2 regions of the Paenibacillus sp. NPDC093718 genome follow, and region 1 is predicted to be linked to the other one. Evidence: riboswitches for the same ligand, from Rfam matches in the RefSeq annotation. Region 1 holds a riboswitch; the other holds the start of a gene.
What was found. A riboswitch is a leader RNA that binds a small molecule or an ion and turns the genes downstream of it on or off. The one in region 1 is predicted to bind cyclic di-AMP.
Positions count from the first base shown of each region.

Region 2: it holds a riboswitch for cyclic di-AMP, as region 1 does, so the genes downstream of both, ACQKPA_RS22080 (universal stress protein) here and ACQKPA_RS00905 (C40 family peptidase) in region 1, are expected to answer to the same signal.

Region 1 is NZ_JBNNUS010000001.1:180,289-187,712, forward strand. It holds gene ACQKPA_RS00885 (L-fucose isomerase) at 1-161, opposite strand, end outside; gene ACQKPA_RS00890 (AraC family transcriptional regulator) at 365-1,222, shown strand; gene ACQKPA_RS00895 (2Fe-2S iron-sulfur cluster-binding protein) at 1,319-1,708, opposite strand; gene ACQKPA_RS00900 (stalk domain-containing protein) at 1,939-3,207, shown strand; gene ACQKPA_RS00905 (C40 family peptidase) at 3,437-3,913, opposite strand; cyclic di-AMP (ydaO/yuaA leader) riboswitch at 3,917-4,047, opposite strand; gene ACQKPA_RS00910 (hypothetical protein) at 4,308-4,835, shown strand; gene ACQKPA_RS00915 (ROK family protein) at 5,230-6,183, opposite strand; gene ACQKPA_RS00920 (copper homeostasis protein CutC) at 6,219-6,905, opposite strand; gene ACQKPA_RS00925 (leucyl aminopeptidase family protein) at 6,935-7,424, opposite strand, start outside.
Region 2 is NZ_JBNNUS010000007.1:305,947-313,370, reverse strand. It holds gene ACQKPA_RS22090 (glycosyltransferase) at 1-600, shown strand, start outside; gene ACQKPA_RS22085 (TrkH family potassium uptake protein) at 682-1,977, opposite strand; gene ACQKPA_RS22080 (universal stress protein) at 2,109-2,792, opposite strand; cyclic di-AMP (ydaO/yuaA leader) riboswitch at 2,903-3,050, opposite strand; gene ACQKPA_RS22075 (TrkH family potassium uptake protein) at 3,226-4,590, shown strand; gene ACQKPA_RS22070 (cation:proton antiporter) at 4,712-5,956, opposite strand; gene ACQKPA_RS22065 (TetR/AcrR family transcriptional regulator) at 6,120-6,752, shown strand; gene ACQKPA_RS22060 (ABC transporter ATP-binding protein) at 6,749-7,424, shown strand, end outside.

The DNA of each region.
Region 1 (7,424 bases):
TATTTGAGCTCCTTCGTCAACATCTCGGCGACGGCCTTGGCCAGATTCATGGTCTGTTCCTCGAGAGATTCGCGAACCCCTCTCCGTCTTCCATCTATCGTAGGGCGAATCCCGATTCTCGGAAACCCGTCCCGCCATCTGTAATCGTTTTCAATTGTCATGTATGTCACGCCTCCCTATAAGGATTATGACATCATTGTAAGATTATTTGGTGCAAGAGATAACCCACTATTTTGTTATATCGGATCCTAATTTCAGCAAGACAGTGAACCATCCCGAATAGCAGATGTAAACGATTTCCGCATGAAAGGGCGTTTTGCATTATAATAGGTAGAGGATGTTGCTTTCCAGGAGGGACAAGACCGTGCCAAAGATCGAAATCTCGCATAGCAAAAGCGATCACTTCCGCTTCATCAAAAATCCCCAGCTGCTCTTTGCCGGGCAGGTCGTGGACGAGGACTTCTTTTATGGACCGCCGCAAATTCATGATTTCTGCGAGATCATCTATGTAGTAGAAGGACGCGGAGAATTCACAATTGCAGGAAAAATATACGAACTCCACAAAGGCGATGTCGCGATTTATAACCCCGGCATTCCTCACGAGGAGAGATCCATCACGGACGGACCTTTCAAGGTGATCTACTGCGGCGTGGATTCGCTTCACATCGAAGGGGTTCCCCAGGGGATGCTGCTCCCGGCCTACGTGGAGCCTGTCATATCCTGCGAGAAATACGCTTATAAGGTGGAGAGCTATCTTTCCGAGATCCTCCGTGAATGCGATTCGCAGGTGCTGGGATATGAAACGCTGAGCACCAACCTGCTGATGTCATTGATTACCGTAATCTATCGCATTGTGGACGTTAAACACCAATTCGAGTCCTTGAAAGGCAAGAATGAAATCGCGCTGCGGACCAAACACTTTATCGACACCAACTATACCCAGAGCATCAGTCTCAAGGACATTGCCGATACGATGTATGTCAGTCAGCATTATTTATCCCATCTGTTCAAAAAAGAAGTCGGCGATTCCCCCTTCAATTACTTGATATCCCGCCGGATTGAAGAGGCCAAGCGCCTGCTGGCGGATTCCGAAATGCCGGTACATGAGGTTGCTTCTCAAGTCGGTTACGGCAATGATAAGTACTTCTCCATGTTATTCAAAAAAATTACCGGTCAAACGCCGAGCTCGTTCCGGGAACAGAGCAGAATGGCCGTGGAGTGAAGGGATTTAAGTTTGTTTTCCTATCAACAAAGCAGGCAGCCGCGATCATACGGCTGCCTGCTTTTAAATATTTCTGTTATTTGTCCTTCTATGTCGTCAAAAGTATGGGGCATGCTTGATTTTGATGGGACCGACCGCTTCGATCTTGCTCTGGCATCCCAGACGATAGCCTTCTTCGATCTCTTCCGGATCCAGGCGGCGTTCTTCGGCCAGATTAGGTTCGGACAAATACTCGATTCCCTCCACTACCATACAGCGGCAGCGCGCACAAGTTCCTCTTTTGCAAAAAGAGTTCCAGTCCACATCATTCCGCTCGGCCAGATCAAGCACCGTCATGCCAAGAACAGGCGCCACGCTGCGGCGAACCTCGCGGCCTGCAAGCTCAATGATCGGATCCGGTACGGCTTCCATTATCTCTTCCGCTGCAGGGATCGAGGCTTTGTCTCCGCTATCCCTGCCCTTTTTCTTTTTCCAGAATTTAAACACGCGCGTTATCCCCCTATGCATGTCATCATCAGGTTATGTATCAAATCCTTCATTTATTATACTGGAAAGTTTAAAAAATCAACATGCTTACTCTTATCTATTCTATGACATTGACATCATGGAATTGGAACTCTATGAAAATTTTGCTATACTAGCGTATGCTAGAGCACTTTCCAAATTCTATAAAAATCATTCTATTATTTTATGATGTTGGAGGGAAAACAAAAAGCATGCTGCATAAACGAATAGGTAAAACAGCTGTCGCTGCCGTCCTTGCCTTATCCTTAACCACACCGCATATCAGCCAGGTACAGGCTGCGCCTGCCATTTCGGTAAAGCTGGATGACGTTGCGCTTACCTTCGATGCGGCTCCACGGGTAGACAAAGGGGTTACCTACGTCCCATTCCGGACGGTTGGAGAAGCACTGGGCATTCAAATCACGTGGAATAGCAAGACGCAAACCGTGAAGGCCATTGGCAGTGTGAAAGGCCAATCGACAGAAGTGTTACTTCAAGTTGGGAGCACGAGCGCAACCGTCAATGGAAAAAAAGTGAAGCTTGCAGCTCCGCCGATGGAGCGGGAAGGCCGTGTGCTGATCCCGCTCAGCTCGTTCAGCAGCCAATTCGGCGTTGATGTCGGCTGGAACCAGTCGACTCGTACAGTCTCCCTCGTATCGCCGCAGCGCGAAATGCATTTGAGAGCTTTCTATGCATTACAATCTTTCCAAGAACGGGATCTCGTGGGATCCATGAATTCTGTCGCCTTTGGCTGGAGCCGCATCGATCGCGAGGGTCAGTTCACGCTTCAAGGGGATGAGTACCGCCTTCCCGCTTCGGCTGGAGACGTTACGCCGCAATCGATTGTTGCCGATGCTGCGGACCAGGAGATTAAACCGTACCTTATGGTCTATGCCTTGGATGGAAACGGCGAATTAACCAAAGTCCTGAGCGACGGCAACCTCCGCCAAAAGTCCATTGAAGGCATCACAGCCGCGGTAGCGGAGAACGGATTCGGCGGCGTTGTGCTTGATTTTGAAGGGCTCGGATTTAAACTGGATGCCGTGAAGCAGCAGAAGCTGCTCAATGATTATGTCAAGCAATTGAAAGCGGCATTGCCGAATGACGTTGCCCTGTCTTTAGCGGTGCCGCCATTGAACAGCGCCTATAAAGGATATGATTACAAGACGCTGGCCTCCATCGCTGATGACCTGATTGTTATGGCTTATCAGTACAATCCGGTCGGAACCAAATCTCAGGTTCCCGAACCGAACAGCCTGGTAGACCAAGCGATCCAGTTGGCACTCCAAGCAGGCGTCCCGAAGCACAAGCTCCTGCTTGGCATCAGTTTAAGCAGCGAAACCGCCACTTCCGTGGACGATAAACTCGGCTTGGCCAAACGTTACGACCTGAAAGGTGCTGCTTTCTGGCGCCTAGGCTTGTTCCGTCTCTATGATAATGGAATGGAAGCTGCCGTGAATGCCTCTGTTGTTAAGGAGTAACCGAACACCCCCATGTGGGATGATAGACTTATAGTAAGAAAAACGTCTATCGACGTACTTTCACAGATGACAGACCGCAGTTAGTAGAAGTTTTTCTTGCGATATCAGGAAGTCACAAGCTTCGAAGTTTATACTTTCTGATATCTAAAAAAAGAAAGCCTGACAAGGTCATCCCTTTGTCAGGCTTTCTGATTATGTATGTCGTACCCTAAACGGCTGCGTAATCCAATTAGCTTGCGCTTCCTACCAGCTTTGCATAGTTTTCTTGACTCAAAACACGACGTGCCGTGACATAACGCGGCTCGTAATAGGAATCGCTAAGCTTGCTGATTCTGACTCCCTTGCTGCTGGAAGCATGCGCAAATTGTCCGTCACCAATGTAAACGCCTGCATGGGAAATTCCGCTGCCGCTCGTATTGAAGAATACCAAATCTCCAACCCGCAGATCTTCGCGATCCACATGTTCGCCCGCTTTAGCCTGGCTTTGGGAAGTGCGCGGAAGATCAATATCGAAATTTCTAAACATGTACAGTATAAATCCGGAGCAATCAAACCCGCTGGTGGTCGTTCCGCCCCATTTGTATGGAGTTCCTACCAATTGCTTCACTTGATACTGAAAATTCGGTTGTTGATCAGCAAATGCTGAAACGGCACCAGAAGAAAAAATAATTGCAGACCCTAGCAAAGTGATGACAAACTTCTTCAAAATATGTTCTCTCCTTCGATGCCTACGGAGTTAGCTAAGGGTTCGGTTGAAGGTTCCCTATACTCTCTATACAAGAGTAATTCACCCAAGACGGTTCCCCCGTTTTCACAAACGAAATTCGGCAAAATTCATTAACGTTTTGTAACCTTCTCTTAATATAGTATACAAGCAAGGATGCTGTCAATCATATCCTAAAAATCTATCGTTTTATGTTTGGAGCTGTCGTAAAGATGAAGAATTTTGGCCGGATATTGGTTAACCGTCTCACTCAGTCATGACAATTATGTAACTCTGTTTACCTTCTCGCGCTGCTTTTTTAAATAATCTAGCAACTTTTTACAACTCTATGCGTTTACACAATCAGAAATGAAATTAAAGAGGTGATCTATCACTTATGAGTCAAATTACGATGGCAGAAGCACTAGCTGTCCGGGCAGCAATTAACCGTCTCATCAATCAGTTGATGTCGGAACGCTTGAACAACAGCAGCACGATCATTGAAAAAGGGGAGACGGCGGAATACCCTACGCGCAGCGTGGATGCCATTACAGAAGAAATCGAAGCGGCCGCGGCGGATTATAGGAAGCTGGATTTGCTGATGGCAATCTCCAATACCACGCAGACTATTCCCTGGGACGGCTCCGACATTACGATCATGGAAGCGATCGAGCTGGCCAAACAAATACGCAGCGATATCGGACAGCTTGCCCATCTCGGCTCCCGCAAGAAGCTGGAGCGCCAGAGCAGCCGTGGCAGCGGAGACGGTGCCATAACGCTGTTCAACGTCGCCTTATATGATCCGGAGGCTTATCAGGCGCAAGCCCGCAAGAAGGAACGCGAAGTAACCAAGCTCTCTTCGCTGATTGAACATGCCAATCATACGTCCCTGATTACGTTTGACGCATCCAAGTACATGGAATAGCGAAAGCCGCCGGCTCCAAGCCTGCAGGTCACCCCACGTGCGGGTTTGGAGCCGGCGGTTTCCGCCGGCGGGCGGGAAAGTGCGAGCAACCGTTTATTGTTTGTCGGATACAAACAAACCTAACCAGGAACCAAAAAAATCGACTCCAGCACAAACGGATGACGGCTTACGGTTCACGCCTATCACTTGTTACATGTTACGGACTTATGACGCAAAAAAATGATCGCTCCGTTTCCCGCTCTCTATGAATAATTGGAAAGCCGCCCTCAGAAGGGCGGCTTTTGTCTAATTCTCTTTAGCTCGGTAACATGATACTACGTCGTCATTCCGAGCGCTCTCTGTCTAGTATCTATTCATCATTGATCCTATCCGTATCATTCTCTTTACGCCTATGCTACTGGAACAAAGCCGCAGCTCCAACCAGACCAACATCGTCCCGAAGTCCTGCCGGAACGATCTCGTACGTTCCTAAATAGGATGGCATGACCAGCTTATCCGTCATTTCCCGCAGCTGCGGGAACAACAGCTCACCTGCTCTGCTCACACCCCCGCCAATGACGATGCGATCGGGGTTAAAGCTGTGAATGACGTTAACCAATCCAAGCGCCATGTAATAAATAGCACGGTCGATGACCTCGACGGCTACAGGATCATGAAGACGTTTTGCCTCAAACACATGCTTGGCATTCACCCCCGAATCGGCTGCAGCCAGTTCTGTTATGACGCTCGGTTGGGAGAGCATCCGGCGGGAAGCCTCAAGACCGATGGCCGTTCCTGAAGCAAACACCTCCCAGCAGCCGTGGCTGCCGCAATTGCACTGCGGACCGCTGGGATCAATGATATGGTGTCCCAGTTCCCCAGCAAAGGAACTGCTGCCCAGGAACAGCTTCCCATCCAGCACGATGCCTGAACCGATACCGGTGCTTAGCGTCACGTACACCATGTTCGTCGCCCCTCTTCCAGCACCTCTTACATACTCTCCCCATGCGGCTGCATTAGCATCATTCAGCACCTGAACTTCCGTATGCAGCTCACGTTCCATCCATGCTTTGAGGGGAACATTCGTCCATTCCGGCAGATTCGTCCCATGAATGACAATGCCCTCCCGGCTGTTAACCGTTCCCGGCGAAGCCATGCCAACCCCTCGGAGCGATTGGCCGCCCGAGACGCTGCGAATCATATTCGTAATTCTCGTGACCACTTCCTCGGCCGTACGCGCGCCTGCCGTCTCCATTTGCTCCCGGTACAGCAGCTGTCCTTCGGAATCAAAGAGCGCTGCCGCGATCTTCGTACCCCCAAGGTCAACGCCAACCACAAATTCTTGCTGTTTATTCAATACGGTTTGCAATTTTTGTTCACCTGTTTCCGATAGGTTTGCTACTTCTATTGATGTAAGCTGTCAGCCAATGATCGCAGCTCAACCGGATCAATGGGCTTCAGCCCTGATCGGCCATACCGGACAGCGGAGCCGAAATGCACCTCGATCACGCCGGTCTGGTCGATAAATTCATGTATGATTTCCCACTTCAGGCCATTGCCTGCCAATATTTTAAGCTCGCTTCCTGCCGTATGTTCTACGAGCTCCCGAATTCTTGGGATGGCTTGCGGTGCAGGCTGCGGTCCTCCCGACGTAAGGACGCGGGTAACTGACGGGTATTTCTGCAATGTACGCAGCCCTTCGAACTGATCCTCCAATTCATCAAAAGCCCGGTGGAACGTGACCTGCATATCACCTGTCCATTCCAGCATTTTGACTAAGGAGACCTCGTCAATCTTTCCTTCCGGAGTCAGCATGCCGATTACTACGCCAGCTGCGCCTGCCTTGCGGATCGCCTTCACCTCCGCAATCATGGTAGCTATATCATGTTCGTTGTACACAAAGGATCTGCTATGAGGTCTGACCATGACATGAACAGGAATCTGAACGGCTTTCACAACCTCTTCAACGAGCCCGATTCCCGGCGTAAGCCCGCCTTCGGTGATCGCCGTGATCAATTCCAGACGGTCTGCGCCATTCTGCTCTGCTGTGATGGCATCATCCACGCATGTTGCGATAATTTCTAGCAGCATCATCGTCACTCCTTATTGAAGTTGATTCTTTATGCTTGGAGAAACTGCTTCTCCACATAATCCGCGAGCAATCTCGCGCCATATCCGGTAGCCCCCGCTGCGGAATGAGGGAAATCCCGTTTGTACTGGACCGTGCCCGCCATATCGATGTGCACCCATTCCATGGAATCCGCCACAAAATGACGGATAAACAGCGCAGCCGTTATAGCGCCAGCCAAAGTGGACGTACCGACATTTTTCAGATCGGCATAATCGCTTCTAAGCTCTGATTCGTACTCGTCCATCAGCGGCATAGGCCATACGCGCTCTCCATTACGCTCCCCGATCTCAACCAAATCGGCCGTAATCTGTGGATCGCCCCAGATGCCCGCAATCTCCAAGCCCAATGCGGCTCCGACATTACCGGTGAGGGTTGCGATATCAATCACTTTATCTGCGCCAAGATTCGCTGCATGCAGCAGCGCATCCGCAATGATCAATCTGCCCTCCCCATCCGTATTGGCGACCTGAACGCTTAGA
Region 2 (7,424 bases), on a different contig from region 1:
GATCGAGTCTGTATGGAAGGGTTTTGGTTTCTGGAAGATACGGATTGGGACCCGCCAAGGGAGCTGGAGTCTTTTATGGCGTCAGGATCCCCGCCAATCGTTATCAGTTATAGCAGCATGCCTCTAAAGCATCCGGATCATGTGCTCGAGATGACTATGCAGGCTTTACAACAAACGGGGCAACGCGGCATCATTCTGGTTGGCTGGAGTGGAATGCAAGTATCCGGTGGGGCCGAGAACATCCTGTGTATACAGGAAGCACCGCATGCATGGCTGTTTCCGCGAGCTGCAGGCGTTATTCATCATGGTGGAGCAGGGACGACAGCGGCCGTTTTGAGAGCAGGGAAGCCGATGACCATATCCCCGTTCAATGCGGATCAGCCTTTCTGGGCCAAGCGTATGTACGAGTTAGGTGTATCGACCAAGCCGATTCCTGAAAAATCAATGTCTGTGGCCGGTTTGGCTAAGCGAATAGCGGAGCTAACAAGTCATTCAGCATTGAGAGCCAATGCAATGGCACTGTCAGACAAAATTTTAGGGGAGAGAGGTGTTGATCGAACTGTAGAATTTATCGAGAGACGGTTGCATGATCACTTTTGAGAAAATTCCTTATACAAGGGATATGTGAACCAAAAGTTAAGGTATTCATGGACAAGAAAATTCTTGATTGGGAACCCTGAGTTACCCAATCAAGATATGATCTTCCGCGTATCCAATTTTGGATGTGCGCTTTTTCTGAGCCAATGCGTAAGCGAGTGTTAAGGGACCCAGACGACCGGCAAACATCGTTATCGCTACAATGACTTTCCCCACGGGGGACAATTCACTTGTCAATCCCATCGACAATCCAGTGGTGCTAAATGCTGAGGTCGCTTCAAACAACACTTCCAAGAAATGTTCTTCGAGCATTCCTTCAGAGATGGTCAGCAACAGGGAAACTCCCAGCACGACCACCAAAGAACTCATGACAACGGCCAGGGCGCGCATGACGGTTTCTCCAGCTATTTTGCGCTTGAAGGCATGGATTTGACCACCCCCGCGAAAGGTTTGGATCGTAGCTAGTATGAGTACAACAAGCGTATTGATCTTAATACCGCCGCCTGTTCCTCCGGAAGCAGCACCGATGAACATCAGAATAATAATGAAAAACTGAGAAGCCGCCAGCATACTACCGATGTCAATCGTGTTAAACCCCGAGCTTCGAGGCGTTATGCCTTGGAAAAAAGCAGCCAGCACTTGTTCGCTTTCGCTCAATTGGCCAAAGGTTGACGGATTCCAGCTCTCCAAAAAGTATATAAATAGAAAACCGAGCAGGGACAGCGTTCCTGTCCCGACTAAGACAACCTTGGAGTGAAGCGAAAGTTTCTTCCATGAACGTTTTTGGAATACATCCACAATGACGATATAGCCTAGACCTCCAATGATGAATAACAAGACAATCGTAATATTGACGATCGGATCGCCGACAAAGGGGGAAAGGCTGTCAGACCACAGGGCGAATCCGGCATTGTTGAATGCCGAAACGGAATGGAAAAGGGCGTAATAAGCTGCCTGTCCCCACCCGAAGTCCTGTTGCCAGCGGAGCGTCAGGACAATCGTAGCTAATGCTTCAAACGCGAATGCAATGAGCACCATATACATTGACAATTTAACCAAACCTTGTGCCGAGGTCGAATGGGTGGTTTGCTGTATAATGAGTCGTTGCTTCAACCCAATTCTCTTCCCCAGAACAATGGCGACCATGACGCCAAAGGTCATAAAGCCGAGCCCGCCAATTTGGATCAACATCATAATAATGACTTGTCCAAAAGTCGAAAAAACACTACCGGTATCCAAGACAACCAGTCCGTTTACGCATATTGCGGAGGTGGCTGTAAATAAGGCATCCAGCAGACCAATTGACCTCCCGGTGGAGGAAGAGTAGGGAAGCGCGAGCAATGTGGTCCCGATTATTATTAAAGTGAAAAAGACAAGCATGACGAGTTGAGGGGGACTCATATTTTTTTTGAGCTTGTTGATAAACAACTCCATTGTGTCAGGAGCGGAATGTTGTGTATTTCGGTTGTTCGAATTCATGTATGGTTTACGCACAAGTTCCACTCCATCCTTTATTGATCGCTGTGTTTCTCATACATTTCTCTGTTTTGGAAAAAAGACGGGTCTACCACTTTTCCGTGACTTATTTTCAAGTATTGGATGTCATGATCGGTTTTTATTTTCAGCAAGCCGGTGTCGAAATCGGTATTTAGTTCTTTGAAAAATAGACCATCGGCTATTGGATCGCCCCCGGATTCCTTATTGCCAAGCAGATAATGAGAACCCTCTTTGAACACAGTGACTCGAATTCCCCGTTCATGGGTGTCAGCTATTGGATCATCCATCCTTTGAACCGCTACAATGTGCAAATCCGTTTCGCCTATCTGGTTTAGGAGTTCGTTGACAAACGAGCCACGCGTAATTTCTTGCCATCGCGTTTGACCGGATTGTCCGATAATTAGCTGGGTAATTTGATGATTCTTGGCGGTTTCCGCTATGATTTCTGAAGCCTTGCGATCTTCATTCGTTTTGACAATGAAGGTTGCCCCATATTCGTCGCATTTCATTTGCCACTCAGCCATATACCTTTCTTGTGCCTGATCTAACTCATCTTCACGCAAGGGTATAACGCTCAACACAAACAGGGGACACTGAAGAAGTCTGGCTAATTCGCCGCCTCGGCGGATGAGACGTTCTCCGTTTGGACCGTAATACACGCATACCAGTATCTTTTCATTATTAAGCAGAGAAATCATTCCTTTCTTTTCTAAGCACAACAGCTTTAACAAAAAAGGCCTGGAGGCAGAGAAAAATCTGCTTCTAGGCCTTGGCTGTACGGATCATGGACAAGTCAAAGTAGTAAGAGTGTTCTTTCCCAAGACGCTGACGAGGTTAGCTGTCGGATTCGGGATTGAGAGTTCCCGTTCCTTCTTATCCAGAAAGAATTCACCCCTAAAGCTTAGTCGCTTTGTTGGTTCCCCCGTTCCTCATAGAGGATTAAGCATTCATGCGTATGAAATTTATCGTAATAAATATTATGCTAAAACATGCTGAAAGTAAACAGTTACCGATAAGTAAACAACATCATATCCTTGGATTGCAGCAGAACCTATGCTTTACTATGGTATATACTACGCAAAGAAGTCTACCGGGTTTCATGGTCTGTCGTATCTGAAAGGGGAATATAGGATGGCTAAAGGCAAATCGGAGCCGCTAAAATCATTAAAACAGTTTAAGCTATCATCTTCACGTCTGATCCTTCTTGGTTTCGCCGCACCGATTGTAATCGGCGCGATCTTGTTAGCCTTGCCCATATCATCGTCATCAGGTGAAGGTGTAGGTTGGTTAAACGCTTTGTTCACCTCAACATCTGCAGTGTGCGTAACCGGATTGGCCGTAGTGGATACAGGAACCGACTTTTCCCTTTTTGGTCAAATCATGATCATGTGCCTGATTCAAGTCGGAGGTCTTGGTTTCATGACCTTCGGAGTTTTGATCGCCGTTGTGCTTGGAAAGAAAATCGGACTGAAAAATCGTCTGCTCCTCCAAGAATCCACTAACGCATTATCAACGCAAGGCGTAGTGAGGCTATCGCTAGGTATTTTTCTGATTGCGCTCATTATCGAGTTCGTCGGAGCAGCCTTGTTAATTGTTCGTTGGGAGGAGGAACTGGGCTTGGGGCAAGCTATTTATTATGGGGTGTTCCACTCCATCTCATCATTTAATAACGCTGGCTTCAGTCTTTGGTCAGACAGTTTGAGCCGGTATGTGGGGGACCCGCTGGTCAACATCGTCATCACCCTGCTTTTTATCATTGGCGGGCTTGGATTTACTGTTGTACTGGACTTATGGAAGCATAGAAGGTGGAATAAGCTGTCCCTTCATTCAAGAATCGTTTTGTCGACCTCAGCATTTCTTTGTTTAGCCGGGTTTATCGTTATTTTCATTATTGAGTTGTTCAACTCCCATACGTTTGGCTCTTTGAGCTGGGGAGAGCGAGTATGGGCGGCTTATTTTCAAGGTGTGGTGACTCGTACGGCCGGGTTTAATACCATCGACATAGCCGCGATGATGACGACTTCTCAATTTTTCATGATTTTCCTCATGTTTATCGGTGCTTCCTCCGGATCCACGGGAGGCGGGATCAAAACCAATACATTTGCCGTACTGTTATTCACATTGATTAGTATTATTAAGGGGAAGCAGGACGTGCAGTTGTTAAATCGACGCATCCCCCAATCGATTATCCTCCGATCCATAGCCGTCATGGTGATCTCAGTGAGCGTTGTGATTGTCGCTACATTCTTGTTAACCATAAGCGAGCATAGCTTGCAAAAGGATTTTATGGAAGTTCTGTTCGAAGTGACCTCAGCCTTCGGCACCGTTGGCCTATCGATGGGATTGACGCCTGAGCTGTCTCCTTTTGGTAAAGGAGTCATCATTTTGACCATGTACATCGGCAGACTCGGCCCCTTAACGCTGGCCTTCGCGCTGTCGCAAAGAGTAGTCAAACAAAAATACCGGTTGCCTGAAGAGAAAGTGCTTATTGGTTAAGAGTGGTCGATCCGCAATTCGGGATACGAAAAAATAAGGTTCAGCTGGAGTAGTTTAATTCGAACTCCGGGGCTGAACCTTATTCTCGTTTTATGTTCTGTTTTGCTTATACGGAGGGTTCTTACATATCTGCCCCGTCTTTTTCCTTCACGGGGCTGACTAATCCAAACTTCTTAACCAAAGGTTTGATGGTTAACCCCTGAACGAGAAGTGAGAAAAGGACAACGCTAAAGGTGAGTACGAGTATATCATCGCGTCCGTCGAAGGTTGGGGGCAAGCTTAAGGCGAGAGCGATTGACAAACTGCCTTTTAACCCTCCCCAATTCAAAACCACTTTCCATGAAGAAGGGAAGGATTTCAGGAAGTACAGGCTTACGTAGACGGCCAATGTTCTTCCGATTAGAACGATAAGAATGGCTGCTCCGATTAACGCCCACTTATCCGCGAAGTTAATATGCTTGATTTCTAGACCGATCATTAAGAAAATCAATGAATTTGCGATTAACGTGATGACGTCCCAGAACGAATTAATGTTCATCTTGGTTGTATCCGACATCCCGATGCGCGCTCCGTAACTGCCAAAAATCAAGCCGCCCACGACAACGGCAATGACGCCTGATACATGGAAATGCTCGGCAATAAAGAAACTTCCGAAGAACAGGAGCATAGAGAAAGCTATTTCCAGCGGATAATCATCATAGAAGCGAATGAGCTGTGAGAACAAATACCCTAATACACTTCCAACAGCGATTCCGCCAATACTAAACTTCAAAAAGAGCAATACACCGCTGCCTATTCCCGCCCAACCCATTTCCATGTACGTGAGCAAATAAACAGAGGAGATCTGAAATAACACAACGGCTATTCCGTCATTAAACAGCGACTCCCCTTCGATGATGGTTACAATTTTCTTCGGTACACCTAGAGATTTGAAGATGGATATGACACTGATCGGATCCGTGGCACTCATCAAAGCTGCGAAGGTAAATGCAACAATAAGAGGCAATCCCAAAAACCCATACATGGCTAGAGCAATAAGAAGGAAAGAGAGCAAGGTGCCGCCAAACGCGAGGGCAATCACCGGCTTTCCTTGTTTACGAAGATGCGAGAACGGAAGCTTTAATGTTGCATCTCCAAGAAGGATAGGCAGGAACAGGGAGATAATGATCGCCTGAAACACATTCGATTGGGTTATAAACGATTCGGCTTCATCCAACACAGGCACATGGATCAAACCAAGCAGCAGGCCTACAATAACAAGTGCAATAGAGTAAGGCTGATTCATTTTTTTGGCTATCGCGATAACACCCATCGATATCGCAAGCAAAATCAGCAATTGAACGAAAACCTCATTAAAATGATGCATACGGCACCCCTCATCAAAGGATTAAATCCCCATTTATTGTAACCTAAAGACCCCCTAACACCAAATATATTGACATGCCGGACTTTAGGGAGTATTTTTATGAATATAAAATAAAATTATTCATATAATCACAAATGATCTGATTAAGGATGTGAAATGCAGCATGCCCAAAAAGTTCTCGGATGAAGAACGTGAATGGATTCGCCAAAAACTGCTGTCGGAGGCACGCCATCATTTCGAAATGGCGGGTCTTCGCAAAACAAGCGTTGAAGATCTGACGAAGGCCGCCGGCATTGCCCAAGGCTCGTTCTACATGTTTTTCGGATCGAAAGAGGAATTATATTATGAACTGATTCTGGAGGAGGAGCAGCGAATTCGCAATGCCGTTCTGGATTTATTCCCTCCTGAAGAGGTCTGCAGTAAGGAAAGCATTAAACGGTTTCTCTTATATTCACTGGGGATGATGGATGAGAGCCCGCTGCTTCGGCAGATGATGGATCGCGGAGAGATGGAACTGTTGTTCAGGAAACTGCCGAAAGACTTGCTGGAGCGTAACTTTACGGAGGATCAAGACGCGCTTTTGCCTGTGATTACGACTTGGCAGAAGGCTGGCATTTTACCTGGTACGGCACCCGAATCCATCGTGGGCATGATCAGATCCTTGGCACTGCTTACGCTGCACCGAAAAGAGATTGGAGAGGAGCAATTTACATCTACGATCGAATTGCTAGTCGAGTTATTATCCGCCGGCATGCTTGCGGTGTCTAATACGCCGAAGGGAGATGGAGCGTTGTGATCGAAGTAAGAGAGCTTCATTACACGTATCCGAATCGGAAGGAGCCGACCCTGCATGGGCTTGATTTTGTCATCTCGCCTGGCGAAATCTTTGGCTTTCTAGGCCCGTCCGGCGCTGGTAAAAGTACGACACAAAAACTGCTGATCGGCGTTCTGAAAGGATATCAAGGAAGTATAAAAGTCATGGGCAACGAGATCAGGGACATCGGCCCCGATTATTACGAGCGAATCGGAGTAGCTTTTGAATTCCCGAACTTCTACAGCAAATTTTCGGTTCTCGACAATTTAAAGCTCTTTCGTTCCCTTTACAGGGGGGAGACGGAGGATCCAATGAAACTGCTGGAACAAGTCGATCTAACGGATGCCGCAAATATGAAGGTTTCCCAGCTATCCAAGGGCATGAAGATGAGGTTGAATTTCTGTCGGGCACTACAGCATGACCCAGAAATACTATTTCTGGATGAACCTACTTCCGGTTTAGACCCGGTCAATGCTCAGCGAATGAAGGAAATGATACTAGCCAAAAAGGCTGCCGGCAAGACGGTTCTTATAACAACGCATAATATGCAGGCTGCAGAAGAGCTTTGCGATCGGGTAGCCTTTATCGTCGACGGCGAAATCAAATTGATCGATTCACCCAGAGAGTTAAAACTTCGCAAGGGAAGAAAGGAGG